One region of the Metabacillus dongyingensis genome, then DNA from elsewhere that is predicted to be linked to it. Evidence: predicted binding sites of a transcription regulator. Region 1 holds the regulator's gene; each other region holds the start of a gene.
The links. The regulator LexA, encoded in region 1, represses DNA repair genes until DNA is damaged. The targets are predictions, from matches to a motif close to CGAACATATGTTCG.

Region 1 (5,361 bases):
TGACCTGGAGTTTTGCTTCCCCACTGTCTGAAAGATTTAAGATCTTCCATAGATAGATCATAGCCTGACAAATGAAGCAGACTATACAGCAGCATAGATCCATGGCCAGCTGATAATACAAAACGATCACGGTTAAACCATTCAGGGTTTTTAGGATTATGATTCATAAATTGTGTCCAAAGCGAGTAAGCCATTGGAGCTGCCCCCATAGGCATTCCAGGATGTCCTGAATTTGCTTTCTCGATTGCATCGATCGATAATGTTCGAATCGTAGCAATAGATAAGTCTTGAATTGAATGTGACATAATTTGATCATCCTTTCATAAATAACATTCTACTTTCTTATCATAGCGGTACACACTTTAGGATACAACCATTAATAATGAAATGTAATAGTGCATTAAGATGTGTAAGAAACTATTCTAATGTATTATGTGCAAATTGAAAAGGAATACATCACAAATTGACGTATTCCTTTTATTAATGAAGGTTTCGCTTCTTCTCATCTTTTAGTTTTTGAGGTGTTACATCCGTACCGTTTGGGTCGAGGATCGTAACGCCTTTTAATGTATTTTTCATGGAACCGCGAAACACCTGCAGGTATTCCTGTCTCAGGCTTTGCTGTTCTTTTAGTTCTTCAGGTGACAAAGCGCTTGATTTAGCCTTTTTTGAAAGTTCATTGATTCTAGCCATTTTTTCTTTTGAAAGCATAATGGTAACTCCTTTTTGTAGATAGATTCACTATGCTATCGTACTAAAAATGACTGTAAAAGACAACTTATTGGTCTCCTGATTGTTTCATATATTCCTGATATCTTCTATGTACTGTTGCCTTTGAAACATCATGGCCAAAGCCTCTCAAAGTAGCAGCAATTTCTGCAAATGTCAGTTTGTTTTGTTTTAAGCGGACAATTTCTGAAACAGGAAGCTCTTTTTTATCCTTCCCGGGGCTCCCATGAATATTAGACAGGTTATTTTGAGGTTTAAACCCGTTTTGGACCGCACGCTGCATGCCTCTTTTGATTTTCAGATTATGAATCTTTCTCTGATATTCTTCAACAATGCTGACGATTTCAAGCACCATAGAATCAGCTTCTGAGAGCAGAAGCCTGCCGTTATGTGTAACGGAATAAAGTGTTATTCCCTCTTTTAGAAGAAAATGAATGAGTGCAATTCTGGCGTTTCCCCTCCCAAGCCTTGTTTCATCCTGGATCAGGATTGCATCCACCTGCTGATTTTTGATGCAGTCAAACAGTTCAAATATCCCGTCCCTCTCTATATCATAGCCGCTGGCCTGCTCTTCAATCACTTTTACAATATTCATGCTGTGCTGCTCAGAAAGATTTATGAGCTCTTCCTTCTGTCTTAAAAGAGATGTTTCCTGTTCTTCTTTCACTGTGCTGACTCTGCAATAGATGATGGCGTTCAGTGTTCTCACTTCCCTATTTCTTGCTTGCTATTTGATTGACCTCATAAAAGGCTGTCTTCTCAATGGGTATAAAGACTTGTTCACCAGGTTTAATTACTGCAGTCTCCATACCGTTTTTTTCCTGTACCCACTCGACAAAATCTGACTTAGAAAGATTATGATGTTCTTTAAATTTGTCAGCAATACTCCAGATGCTGTCCCCTTCAGTAACTTCTATATTTACGTAGTGATCCATTCTGTCTTTTTCACCAGTATAAGATAAAGCAAAGACAGCAACAATAACGACGATAAAAAATGAGAGTAAATAAGAAAAAGATTCTTTCAACATAATCCCCACCTCGAAATAGAATGTTTGTTCGCACTTTTGATATTTTTAGTATAATGCGAACAAACGTTTCTGTCAACGGATTTTTTCGAACTTATGTTTGTATGCACAGGAAAAACATGCTATAATCAACATAAATTACAGGACGCGAGGTGCATAAGATGACAAAATTATCAAAAAGACAGCAGGATATCTTAAACTTCATCAAATTAGAAGTTCAGAAAAAAGGTTATCCGCCTTCTGTTCGCGAAATTGGCGAAGCTGTCGGCCTTGCTTCTAGTTCAACTGTCCACGGCCACCTGGCCAGGCTAGAGAGCAAGGGACTAATCAGACGCGATCCAACTAAGCCCAGAGCCATTGAAATTTTAGAAGAAGAGACTTCACATATTCCAAGATCAAATGTTATAAATGTTCCGATTATCGGTAAGGTTACAGCGGGTTCCCCTATAACAGCCATCGAAAATGTTGAGGAATATTTTCCGCTTCCTGATACGTTTGCAGCAGCAGATGATCAAGTATTCATGCTCGAGATTATGGGAGACAGTATGATAGAAGCTGGAATTCTGGACGGGGATATGGTAATTGTTAAACAGCAAAAAACAGCAAATAACGGAGATATCGTAGTTGCCATGACAGAAGATGATGAAGCAACAGTAAAACGTTTCTTTAAAGAAAAAGACTTCATTCGCCTTCAGCCTGAAAATTCAACCATGGATCCTATTATTCTGCGAAATGTTTCAATTTTAGGGAAAGTCATTGGGGTTTACCGGAATATTCATTAAAAATCTTTGCTGCTCAGCAAAGATTTTTATTTTGGCGTTTTATGCTCTTTAACAAGGGGAATATATAATAATTGATAAAATTTAGAAGAGGTAACCTATGAATTCCAATATTATTCATGATGAAATAACCATACTGCGAACGAATTGCCAATTCATTTTTCCCTTTTCATGGGCTCAGGACTGCACTAAGGAGTTAATTGAGGAGCTGTTAGCCAACGGGTTTGAATTTTTTTCAATTGAGAATGTTAAACAGCAAAATAAATATTACGGGGAGAGCATTGATATCCCGCATAAACGTTTGAATCATTATTTTATGCCGTACATAGAACAAATCTTATTCCCTGACAAATATAAAGAAAAAGCGATAAACCGTTACTCAAAGCCTTTAAATTTGAAATGCAGACTTGATACTGCACACAATTCATTTTCTTTGAAGGTTCATTCAATTGATATCTACCTTTGTCCTTTCTCTATCGGAATGGTAACGATTCGAACAGACCCTTACAATAACAATGAAGATTTCTCTTTAAGTGATGCACTGGATTTTATGGATCATTTTCGCGTTCTCGAGCCCTCAATTACAGAAGAAAAAGGTACTGTTCTCTATTGTGGTGAAAAACGTTTTGACAAGACTCAGGATTTTATCTTCCAGGACCTTTGTCCATTCATCGTCCCCTTCATAGAAAAAAGCGAGAATGATCAATCAACTTATCTGGGCAGCCTTCCTTATTTTATTGATGAAAGAATGTTCGTATCCAGTTTTTTAATGGCTGCTCCTGATAATCAAATAACAAATAACGATTTATTCAGAATCGGACATATGAATGGATATAAAGAAAAAAAACAGCCATACATCTCTGCAACCAATCAAAAGTACATCGAAAAATACGTAAATGATCATGTTTATGACAGGTGGTCCCCGGATAGTTTTCATATTATCAGCGACCATACATTTACATGCATCAGCAGAGACAGCAAAAATGAAAAACTCATTGCTGAAGAAATGTATGGCCAGCTATATTACAATATGATTCTGCACTTATTTTATAAAATTGTCCTTTTAAAGCTTTCATACAGTTATTCACAGCTCTATATTGACCAAAAACAAGATAAAATGGACAAACTGATCAGATCGATTGCCAATTTTACCGCCAAATATATTTTTTCTGAAATCAGCAGCCGGACTGAGGGACAAGAGCTTTCTGTTTTGATGAAAGATCGCTTTAAAATTGAAACTCTTTACAAAGAGGTAATAAACACGATGGACAGTCTTTATCAAAATCAGGAAAAATTTGCAAGTAAACGTCATAATTCTCTATTGCTGATCTTAACGACTTATACTGTTATTTCCGGGATTTACGGAATGAATCTGGTGATTGAAGACTGGCGGGGGAAAATTGAGTGGAGCAAGCTTGCCGGTTATTCTGTTTTTGAATATATTTCGCTCGTTGTAGCTTTATCAGGTATTGCTGTAGGGAGTGTACTTGCCGGGATTGCAATCATAAGACTGCTTAAAGACTATTTTGATAAGGGAAAATCTGAAAACCTTGACTGAGTAAAGCCGATGCTTTTTTCTATATTAATTACACAAAAACCCCTCAACATCTGCTGAAGGGTTTTTGTGTAATTAATATTGATACATATACTGTTCTCTTTCCCAAGGGTGAACTTGAGTTCTGAACATATACTTTGTGTTTTTTAAGTTTAATTAGGTAATAAAACCTTATTATATCAATACTTTTGAAAAATTAGTGAGTTATTAATTATATTAAAGTTGATACTTTGGTGGTCAAAAAGTGGTCAATTTTGGGGTCAAAAAATTATTGATATTGTATTTAAACATTATATATCTTTTATACTTTATTGAATTGATATGGTCTCGCCTTCAATATCATCTATTTCCACATCGTTACTTTCAAGTTCCTCAAATTTACTCAATATGAATTCCAAATCTTCGTTTAAAACAATATATACCTCCGATTAAAAGCAGATCTTATTTAAAATAGATTATACCATCAAACATAAAAAACATTTTAAAAGTTACCAAATGGCGATTACACTTTGCTGCAATCGCCCCCGATTGTTGAATAACATTTGATTTACATTAAAACATTAGTAGTTTTTGATTAGCTTTCCATTTTTGCTGGATCAAAGCCAATTAAAGAGTGAGTATACTCCTATTATTGCAAAGAGAATTGTTAATATTATTATCGAAAAGCAACCAATAACAAATAATTTATCATACAATGAATCGTCAGGTTCTTCCTGCAGTTTTTCTTTCACTTTATCTTGTACAGGTGAAATTACCTGATCTAATTCCAGGTTTTTTAAAATTTCATTGTCACCTTTAAATTTTAAAGCTCTTGCTATAAGGAAAGGATCATTTCCCATAGTTTTTTCAAATTGAATACAAGCTTGGATCATTTCCGGTGTTTTATTCTTTTCTAAATACCAGTAGCGACCTGCCATTGATGGATATTTTAATGTGAAATAGATGTCCCCCAACTTTCTGCGGAGCTCTAACTCATTTGGGTAAGTTGAAATTAACCCGTGTAGTCTATCCCTTGCTTTGCCTAAATCATTTTTCTTAATGTCCTCTTCAATCTTCTTAATAGTCTTAACTGGTAATTTTTCTATGTAAAACACCTCATTTATCTTCTTAGGATAGTTGCTTCCTAAACTAAACTATCCTATTAGCTAATAGTCAAAGGGCAAACACTCTATGCTGCAATCGCCCCCGATTGTGGAATAAAGGACACGATCCACTATTTGTGAATTGCGCTCGATTGTTGAGATAAATAATACTATTTAAGGCTGTTGAAGCC
Region 2 (5,361 bases), 1.0 Mb from region 1:
AATATACATTCATAAGTCATGCGTTGAATATATTAGACTTATATAAAAATAACAAATGAGGAAGATGGTATGAAAACAAAATCAGATATGATCATCAAATTAACCTTGCCGACTCCTTTTCCAGTAGGAGATGTGAATGTATACCTTGTAAAAGGAGATAGGCTGACACTGATTGATGCCGGACCTAAAACACCAGAAGCCCTCACTGCCCTGAATACTCAAATGGAGCAGGCGGGATACAGGATTGAAGACATTGAACAGGTCATCCTGACGCATCATCATCCAGATCATGTCGGGCTGCTTGATTACCTGCCCCAATCGGTGGATGTGACCGGGCATCCATATAATGCGCCTTGGATCATGCAGGATGAGTCATTTATGGCTTCTCAAAAAGAATTCTTTATGAAACTGTTCACGGAATTTGGCATTGATGAGCGGCTGCTTCCTTATTTGGCTCAGTTTGATTCGTCGATGAAATATGCATGCAAACGGAACTTAACATCATCTCTCAGGGAAGGAGACTCTGTTCCTGGCATGGACGGCTGGCATGTGATTGAAACCCCGGGACATGCCCAAACGCATATCGCCCTTTACCGTGCGGAGGATGGCCTGATGTTTGGCGGCGATCATCTTCTTCAGCATATTTCGGCAAATCCGCTGCTTGAGCCTCCAATGGATGGGGGAGAGCGGCCAAGACCTCAGATCCAATTTAATGAATCATTTAGATCCCTGCTGAAAATTCCAATTTCAAACGTATTTTCAGGACATGGGGAAACGGTGCTGCAGCCGCATGAACTCATTCGCTATCGCTTGAAAAAACAGGAGGAACGTGCATTTGAAGTGCGCGGCTATATAAAAGAAAAACCGATGACAGCATTTGAAGCTTGTCAGAGGCTCTTTCCGCATCTTTATAAAAGACAAATGATGCTCACTATGTCGGAAACGGTTGGACAGCTGGATTATTTAGAGGCATTGGGAGTAATTAAAGGGCATATGGAGGGAGCAAAGAAAATTTATTCTTGCTGAGGTGTACGAAATGAATGAAAGACTGAAAAACCGCTACGTAGTCATAACAGGAGCGTCAGGCGGAATTGGCGAAAAAATGGCGGTGCTTGTGGCTAAGAGCGGCGGACATCCCATTTTACTTGCGAGAAGATCGGACCGTTTGGCTGCTGCTGCTGAACACATTACAAAAAATTACCAGGTTTCTTGTCTTTACTATCAGCTCGATGTCAGTGATCTGAATGCTGTTCAGCAGACATTTGACCAGATGATGAATGACATTCCGCAAATTGATGTTCTGGTTAATAATGCCGGATTCGGTATTTTCAACACTGTTCTGGATGCTACTCTTGAGGAAATGAAATCGATGTTTGAAGTGAACGTCTTCGGCTTAATCGCATGCACAAAAATGGTGCTTCCTTCCATGAAGAAGCGAAACGATGGCCACATCATCAATATCGCTTCACAGGCAGGAAAGCTTGCCACGCCTAAATCAAGCTTATATGCTGCTTCCAAGCATGCCGTGCTCGGGTTTACAAACAGCCTGCGGATGGAGCTTTTAGAAACGAATATTCATGTCACATCGGTTAATCCTGGCCCTATTAAAACGGACTTTTTCGAAATCGCCGACCAAAGCGGCAACTATGTAAAAAATGTGGAGCGTTTTATGCTGAATCCTGATAGGGTGTCAGAGAAGATTGTGGGCTCCATGCTCTCTGACAGGCGTGAAATTAACTTGCCCGGCTGGATGAATGCGGGCAGCAGCTTTTATCAGCTTATGCCCCGTTTGTTTGAAAAAGTGGCGGGGAAGGCGTTATCAAGGAAATAAAACAAAACCGGCCCATCGGCCGGTTTTGTGCTTTTACAGGAGAATTCCGGATAATAACATTGTGCTGTTCGCTTGCCGGCTGAATTTCTCTGCTTGCGGTATTCGGCTGACAAACGGCAGAAGCAAAAAAAAACGCTTTGGCTGATTAAAATCCGAAAACGGCTGAAAGATTTGCAAAAACGGCTGTGAAAATCCTCATTTCGGCTGTATGATACAAGCGGCTGGGTCAAACCTGCCCTTTTCTGTTGAGTTCTTATCTCCCTGCCATATCTGAATGGCCTGTTCCGCTTTTCTGACTATAGCTCCTGATTCGTCACATATCCATACACAACATCCTCAACTACTTCAAACCATTCCGTTTCTTCCTGCTGCTTTTTTTCTATTACTTTTGCCACAAGATCATGTGCTTCTTTTTCACTAAGCGATCCCTCTAGCTCATATTGCTGAAAGGATTGCTGAATCATTTTATAAATCCATTTTTCATCCATGTTCCACCTCTTCTTACACATGATTATAAGCGGGTTTTCAGCGGATGCCAAGCCGGTGTTTTTAGGAGTATAGGATCTATAAAATTTTACGTATTGTCCAGCTCCGCCGCCCAACTCTTCGGCCAGAACGGATTCGTCAGCAAAGTTATCTGACTCCCGGAGTTAAACGGGCGATTACGCTTTTTGCGGGAAAAACTACCATTGAAATCGAACGTATATTCGCTTACTATTAATCATACAATAGAAACGAACATATATTCTGTCATGAGGAGTAAGAACTATGATTGAGGATTACAGTCAATTTCCAAAACGAAAAATTCTGTGCATTGACATGAAAAGCTTTTATGCAAGCTGCGCAGCGGTCCTGTATGGACTCGATCCGCTGACATGCCATTTAGCTGTTGTCGGCGATACAGAGCGGCAGGGGAGTATTGTGCTTGCAGCTTCACCTTGTCTGAAAAAGGAATTTGGCATTAAAACCGGATCTCGTTTGTTCGAAATTCCAAAAGATCCCCGCATTCGCATTGTAAATGCAAAGATGGCCTCCTTTGTCCGGATCTCAACCGAGCTTACGCGTCTCTTCCACCGGTACGTTCCAAAGGATGCCATCCATACGTACAGTGTGGACGAGAGCTTTATTCAAGTCGATGGAGTCGAGGGGATATGGGGAGATGCCTGGACCATTGCAGACAAAATCAGAGATGATATGGAACGCGAATTTTCCCTCCCGTGTGCGATTGGCATCGGTCCTAATATGCTGCTCTCTAAAATCTGCCTTGATTTAGAGGCGAAGAAAAAAGGAATTGCGGAATGGACGTACGATGATGTGAAGGAAAAGCTCTGGAAGGTCGCGCCGCTCCGGGAAATGTGGGGCATCGGCAGCCAGGTTGAAAAAACACTGAACCGGATGGGAATCTTTAATGTGGGGCAGCTTGCGCGTCATCCGCTTGAGGTCCTGGAGAAGAAATTCGGCATTATGGGAAATCAGCTCTATTATCATGCCTGGGGCGTTGACCTGTCTGAAATTGGTGCACCGATTCTGCAGGGGCAGATCAGCTTCGGCAAAAGCCAGATTTTAATGAGGGACTATCCCGACCCGAAAGAAGTGAAGCATGTCATCCTTGAGATGTGCGAGGAAGTCGCAAGAAGAGCACGCAGCCACCGGAAAGCGGGCAGAACAGTCAGCCTTGGGATCGGCTACAGTCACGATGAACTTGGAGGCGGATTTCACCGCTCCCGGACGATGCGCCAGCCAACCAATATCACAATGGAGCTTTACGAAACATGCATCGCATTATTTGATCAATTTTATGCAAATAAAACCGTCCGGAAAATTTCAATTGCTCTGTCCAATATTGAAGATGATGCCGAAATGCAGCTGGATTTGTTTCAGCCTAACCGTGAAAAAGAACAGATCCTCGGTTATGTGATGGACTCCATTCGGGGAAAATACGGCTCAGATGCCCTGCTGCGCGCCGTTTCCTATACAACCGCCGGCACCGCGAGGCACCGCGCCAAGCTTGTCGGCGGACATAAAGCTTAACAAAAGGAGGGATCGTCATGATTCGGGACCGGGGCAATATCAAATGGACATCCATGATGCTGCCTGAGCATGTGAAAATTTTACGGGAGCTTGAGATCGAACAGGGATATGCAGCCAAGCCTGCGGTGGATGAGCAGCAGCTGGAGCATTTCAATGAATTGATCAGTCTTGCCATGGAAGAAAACCGTGAGCTTGCTTTTACGTACTATGAAAATCATGGTTTCCATGTGCAGGAAGGATATGTGCATTATGTAGATCCGATCCGCGGATGCATTCGGATCGTGAATGGAGAAGAAGCCCGCTTTGATCTGCCATTGAACAAAATAACAGATATCCGCGAGAAATAGACTGTCTTTTGAGACAGTCTTTTTTGGTTTTGCAATTTGACTAATGAAAATGGCAATTCAGCTATAAAAATCAGAAGTTTGGCTAATAAAAATCTCGAAACGGCTAATAAAATCAGGTTTTTCGCTATAAAACTTTTTCAACATAGTGAATTTATCAGCGGCCTTATTCAGCGCGCACAACTGACTGAAACGTCCCCTTGTGAGATCCATCACAAAACGGCATCCTCTTTGATAACCCGCAGCGGCAAAGGGAAAAGCTTTGTTTCGTTTGAAACACGCTGCCCTCTGCATCAACTAATTCCACATCACCGGTGACACGGAGCGATCCATTATCATTCACTTTAATTTGAACTTTATCCATCTTTTATAACCTCCTTTTTTCTATACACACAAGTATTCATTCGGGCATTCCAATGTGACAAAGCAAGCTCTCATCCCGCATTAACGGGCAGTAATATCCCCGACTCCATGTTTTATGGCTCTATAAAGTAATCAGTGGGGAAACCTGCCCGTAAAAGCCCGATTGGTTCAACTAATCATCAAAAAGGGCAAAATCATCCCTTTTTGATGAATTTTCACCTTATGCGTGTTTTGGAAACTTATGATAAAATGACCGTAAGCAAGCTGAAATGAGGAGACATAGATGATGGAAATAAAATGGACAGATCGAGCAATCAAAAAAATTTCAGGGAACGTACAGAAGAATTCAGGTAAGCACATCAAACTAAAATATGATACAGACGGCTGCGGCTGCGTTGTCAGCGGTGTTACGGCACTTTGGCTCATAGATGAAAAAGACAGTGATGATCTGGAAATCGAAACAAATGCATTTTCAGTTCTTGTTGAGAAATCTAAAATGGTTTTCTTAGATGAAAAAATGACCATCGATTTTAATGAAACAGCAAACACATACATGCTGACATGTCCTTCGCAAATCTTGAATCCCCGCATGAGCTTGACAGTAAAGTGAGGTGGAGAAAAAGATGAAGGATCGCTTAACGTCACTTAAAAATATTGCATTGAATAAAACATGGGTTTCCTTTTTAAACAGCAATCATCCTTATACACTGCTTCATTGGTCCATCGGCGGCGTATACGAGGATAAGAAAGATGTCTGGCTTCTGCAGGATGAAATGACCTTTGAGGCAAAAG
Region 3 (5,361 bases), 2.1 Mb from region 1:
GCTTCCTACAAGCCCAAACCCATTAAGAAGATAAATACAGAACATCATTAGCTTTTCAGAAAATGGAGGGATTGTCGAATCAGTTACTGTACTCCCCGAAGAAGCTGAGAACTGAACATTGCTTTCTAGGAGAATTTCTTCGAAAGTTTTTATTTGTTTCTTGGCAAGTTCTTTTCCTTTTACAAAATATTGTCTAACTTCTTTGTTTTTAGCACATTGTGCAAAACCGGTTACAAGCTGCATGCCAATATGATTTGTTTCGATTCCGTGATGGAGATTGCCTATTTCAATGTCGTTTAAAGCCCGATTTTCACCAAAGAAACGAAATCCGTTCAAATAGTTTTTACTTTTTATAAATTCCGTTGATTTCGGCATGGTCACTTTTGGCGGCAGAGTAAGAATGCCATTATTAAGTAAATAATGGGTAGCCAGTTTATAAACCTTTTGCGTAGTAGTCGTTAATCCTTCATAAATGGTCATTACATCTTCACGGTATGCCATATTCATGTTAAGGGTGTACATACCCATGCTGATTTCTTTTAAAATACGAAGAAACATAATATCAAATCCATTGTCGTAAAGCTTTGGAGCTTCTAAGTTTACATCTTCTTTAGTAAATCCATTAGGAATGACTACACCTTCCTGTTCAAAAATGTCTTCGATTTTGATTACATAATGATTGAGTTCCTGCCATAAACCTCCCATAATATTTAAGGCTTGCTGATCATCAGCTTTTTCCATGAAATATTCTAATATTCTAAGAATCAGTGTTTTTTCCTGGTAGGTTAGCCACAGTGTACCGAGCTCAGATGAGCAAATAGGATTTTTTCCATTCAATGTTTTTTCCTCCGTTTTTTTAAATTATTATCTTCAAAATAGTTTTGAATTATGAATTAAGCCACTTTTAAAACGAACTCGTGAACAGATTGTCAAAACCTTCATAGCACCTGTGCGTTTTTTGCAGGACGTTAATTTGATATAATGTTTCAGGTGGAACCCGATTGTTAGGAGGAAAGACCATGTATGAAGTTGCCGAGTGGAAACATGTGTTCAAACTCGATCCAGATAAAGAAATAAGCGATGAAAATCTAGAAATATTATGCGAATCAGGAACAGATGCGATCATTGTCGGCGGAAGCGACAATGTGACGATGGATAATGTGTTAAACTTAATGTCCCGAATCAGAAGATATCTTGTTCCATGTGTGCTTGAGGTTTCAGAAATTGAGTCGATCATACCGGGATTTGACTTGTATTTTATCCCGTCCGTTATGAACAGCATGAATACGAAGTGGGTAATGGGACTGCATCACGAGGCTGTGAAAGAATACGGTGAGATCATGAGCTGGGATGAGCTGATTGTTGAAGGCTATTGTATTTTAAATGGTGACTGCAAAGCGGCAAAACTGACAGAGGCGAATACGGAGTTATCAGCAGATGATGTCATGGCGTATGCACGCATGGCAGAAAAAATGTTCCATATGCCAATCTTTTATCTAGAATACAGCGGAACTTACGGAGACGTAAATGTAGTACAGGCTGCAAGCTCTGTCTTATCCTCTACCAAACTATTTTACGGCGGAGGCATTGAAACGCCAGAACAGGCAGCTGAAATGGCTGAATTTGCAGATGTTGTGGTTGTCGGCAATGTTATCTATGATGATTTTCAATCCGCTTTGAAAACAGTAAAAGCAGTAAAACCTTGAGAAGAAGAAATAAAGTTTAGCGCATTTATGTCTAGCTCCATCGCCCAGCTCCTCGGCCAGAACAAATCCGCAGGAAAAGTCAAACCCGGACTTTTCTGCCGGATTCTTATCTGCCTTTCGGAGCTAAACGGGCGCTTCCGCTTTTCGTAATTGCATTTAACTCAGGATATGAGATAAAATAAGAACATACGTTTGATAAGGTGGTGCCCGGAACGTGCAATTTTTAACAGATCAATTATTGAATGGTTTAAACGATATGCAGAAAGAAGCGGTCAAGGCAACAGATGGACCGCTCTTAATAATGGCCGGAGCAGGAAGCGGCAAGACGAGTGTGCTCACAAGAAGAATTGCTTACTTAATGGTTGAAAAAGGCGTAGCGCCATGGAACATCCTTGCGATTACGTTTACAAATAAAGCGGCGCGTGAAATGAAAGAAAGAATCGGAAAACTGCTTGGACCAGGTGCAGATGATATTTGGATCTCGACCTTTCACTCCATGTGTGTCCGTATCTTAAGAAGAGATATCGACCGGATCGGAATCAGCAGAAACTTCTCGATTCTTGATACGACAGACCAGCTTTCTGTCATAAAATCCATTCTGAAAGAACGCAATATCGATCCGAAGAAGTTTGACCCGCGAAGCATTTTAGGCAGCATCAGCGGAGCGAAAAATGAACTGATCACTCCTGATGAGTTCGAAAAGACAGCAGGCGGCATGTACGAGCAGGTCGCAAGCGATGTTTACAAGGATTATCAAAAGAAGCTGCTGAAAAACCAGTCGCTTGATTTTGATGATTTGATCATGACAACGATTCAGCTTTTTCAGCGTGTTCCTGAAGTGCTTGAGTTTTACCAGCGCAAATTTCAGTTTATCCACGTGGATGAGTATCAGGATACGAATAAAGCGCAGTACTTATTGGTTAAAATGCTTGCATCACGTTTCCAAAATCTATGTGTTGTCGGTGATTCCGATCAGTCTATTTATCGCTGGCGCGGTGCGGATATCGCGAACATTCTCTCCTTTGAGAAGGATTACCCGACTGCGAGCGTGATTTTGCTTGAGCAGAATTACCGTTCCACACAGCGTATCCTGGAAGCGGCAAACGGAGTTATTAAAAACAACATGAACCGCAAAGCGAAAAATCTCTGGACGCAAAATGATGAAGGACAGAAAATCAACTATTACCGCGCTGACAGTGAATCAGTCGAAGGGCAGTTCGTAGCGGGAAAAATCAATCAGCTTGTTTCTTCAGAAGGTAGAAAGCTATCTGATTTTGCGATTCTCTACCGCACCAATGCACAGTCCCGTGTTATTGAGGAAATTCTGCTCAAATCAAATATCAATTACACCATTGTCGGCGGGATTAAGTTCTACGACAGAAAAGAAATTAAAGATATCCTTGCATACTTAAGATTGATTGCCAATCCGGATGATGATATCAGCTTGGCGCGTGTTATTAACACACCTAAGCGCGGTGTAGGCGCCACATCAGTCGATAAGATTGCTCAGTATGCGCTTGATAATGACTTATCTCTGTTCGGTGCGATTGAGCAAATCGAATTTGCAGGCGTAAGCGGGCGTGTAGTCAGTGCGATGGTGGATTTCCGAGAGCTTGTCCGCAACCTTGCGAACATGCAGGATTACTTGTCTGTCACTGAGCTTGCTGAAGAAGTGATTGAAAAGACAGGATATCGCGAAATGCTGAAAACCGAAAAAACAATTGAAGCACAAAGCCGTCTTGAGAATATTGATGAGTTCTTATCTGTTACGCAAAACTTCGAGAAAAATAGTGAAGATAAAAGCCTGGTAGCCTTTTTAACCGATTTGGCTTTAGTTGCGGATATTGATAAATTAGATGAAGATGAGGAAGCCTCTAAAGAAGCCGTCGTGCTAATGACTCTTCACTCTGCAAAAGGACTAGAGTTTCCGGTTGTCTTCTTAATGGGTGTCGAGGAAGGGGTATTCCCCCACAGCCGTTCACTTATGGAAGAAGCGGAAATGGAAGAGGAGAGACGTCTTGCTTATGTCGGTATTACCCGCGCTGAAAAAGAGCTGTACATTACGAATGCTAAAATGAGAACTCTTTTCGGACGAACAAGCATGAATCCTGAATCCCGTTTCATATCAGAGATTCCGTCTGAACTGCTGGAGAATTTAAATGAAGTGAAAAAGAGCGCTGCTCCATTTGCTGCGAAAACCCGTCCTGACAGACGGCCACAGGTCAACAGACCGATTGCGGCTTCAACAGGCGGAGACGAAATTGCCTGGTCTGTCGGCAATAAAGCGGAGCATAAAAAATGGGGAATCGGCACAGTTGTCAGTGTAAAAGGCGAAGGAGAAGGCAAAGAACTTGATATTGCATTCCCGAGCCCGGTAGGCATTAAACGACTGCTTGCCAAGTTTGCTCCGATTCAAAAAGTGTAGACGTTACAAGAAAGGAATGGACCCCGGATGGATATGACTGCAGCCAAACAACGCGCAGAAACTCTGCATGAATTATTAAATAAATACAACTATGAATATCACGTTCTTGATAAACCGACTGTGGCTGACTCTGAATATGATCAGCTTCTTCATGAATTAATCGAGATTGAAGAATCGTTTCCTGAATTGAAGACACCTGATTCCCCGACGCAGCGTGTCGGGGGCAATATCCTTGAAGGATTTAAAAAGGTGCAGCATAAGAAACCGATGCTAAGCCTTGGAAATGCCTTCAACGAGCAGGATATCAGAGATTTTGACCGCCGTGTGAGACAGGCAGTCGGCGATGATGTTCAGTATATGGTTGAACTGAAAATTGATGGACTTGCTGTGTCTCTCCGCTACGAAAACGGTGCATTCATACAAGGTGCAACCCGCGGCGACGGCACAACAGGCGAAGACATTACCGAAAACTTAAAAACAATCCGGTCCATTCCGCTTAAATTAAAGAAAAACCTTTCAATTGAAGTCCGCGGCGAAGCCTACATGCCAAAAGCATCTTTTGAAAAATTAAATGAAATAAGAATTAAGCTTGAAGAAGAGCCGTTTGCCAACCCTCGCAACGCGGCGGCTGGCTCTCTTCGCCAGCTTGACCCTAAAATTGCGGCGAAACGAAATCTGAATATTTTCGTCTATAGTATTGCAGACCTTGGTGAAGAAACAGGAGCGGCTACTCAAAGTGCCGGACTTGATGCTCTTTGTGAGCTTGGTTTTAAAACGAACACAGAGCGCCGCAGATGCGAATCAATTGACGAAGTGATTACTTTGATTGAATCATTTCAGGAAAAAAGAGCAAATCTGCCTTATGAAATTGACGGCATCGTGATAAAAGTTGATTCGATTGAGCAGCAGGAAGCGCTTGGTTTTACAGCTAAAAGTCCTCGCTGGGCCATTGCCTACAAGTTTCCTGCAGAAGAAGTGATGACGAAGCTGCTTGACATCGAATTAACAGTTGGACGCACTGGTGTCATCACTCCAACTGCCCTTTTGGAGCCTGTACGTGTAGCTGGTACAACGGTGAAACGCGCTTCGCTTCATAATGAAGATTTAATTCGTGAAAAAGACATTCGTCTAGGAGACTATGTCGTTATCAAAAAAGCTGGAGACATTATTCCCGAGGTTGTCAATGTCCTGCTTGAGCACCGCACAGGCGATGAGGAAGAGTTCAATATG

Region 2: a site for LexA is predicted at 2,528-2,541, ahead of K8L98_RS17050 (Y-family DNA polymerase). Genes of this name have one in related genera too.
Region 3: a site for LexA is predicted at 1,888-1,901, ahead of pcrA (DNA helicase PcrA). Genes of this name have one in related genera too.

Annotation. Positions count from the first base shown of each region.
Region 1 covers NZ_CP082944.1:2,429,390-2,434,750, reverse strand. Annotated here, with positions in the region: gene tkt (transketolase) at 1-305, opposite strand, end outside; gene K8L98_RS12090 (DUF896 domain-containing protein) at 481-711, opposite strand; gene K8L98_RS12085 (YneB family resolvase-like protein) at 779-1,429, opposite strand; gene yneA (cell division suppressor protein YneA) at 1,443-1,757, opposite strand; gene lexA (transcriptional repressor LexA) at 1,916-2,536, shown strand; gene K8L98_RS12070 (magnesium transporter CorA family protein) at 2,634-4,091, shown strand; gene K8L98_RS12065 (DUF6584 family protein) at 4,685-5,173, opposite strand.
Region 2 covers NZ_CP082944.1:3,448,318-3,453,678, reverse strand. Annotated here, with positions in the region: gene K8L98_RS17065 (MBL fold metallo-hydrolase) at 70-1,026, shown strand; gene K8L98_RS17060 (SDR family NAD(P)-dependent oxidoreductase) at 1,037-1,831, shown strand; gene K8L98_RS17055 (YqzH family protein) at 2,128-2,319, opposite strand; gene K8L98_RS17050 (Y-family DNA polymerase) at 2,600-3,862, shown strand; gene K8L98_RS17045 (YolD-like family protein) at 3,880-4,209, shown strand; gene K8L98_RS17040 (CDGSH iron-sulfur domain-containing protein) at 4,373-4,570, opposite strand; gene K8L98_RS17035 (iron-sulfur cluster biosynthesis family protein) at 4,856-5,179, shown strand; gene K8L98_RS17030 (DUF2552 family protein) at 5,193-5,361, shown strand, end outside.
Region 3 covers NZ_CP082944.1:338,849-344,209, forward strand. Annotated here, with positions in the region: gene K8L98_RS01845 (DUF3231 family protein) at 1-837, opposite strand, end outside; gene pcrB (heptaprenylglyceryl phosphate synthase) at 1,020-1,706, shown strand; gene pcrA (DNA helicase PcrA) at 1,963-4,131, shown strand; gene ligA (NAD-dependent DNA ligase LigA) at 4,159-5,361, shown strand, end outside.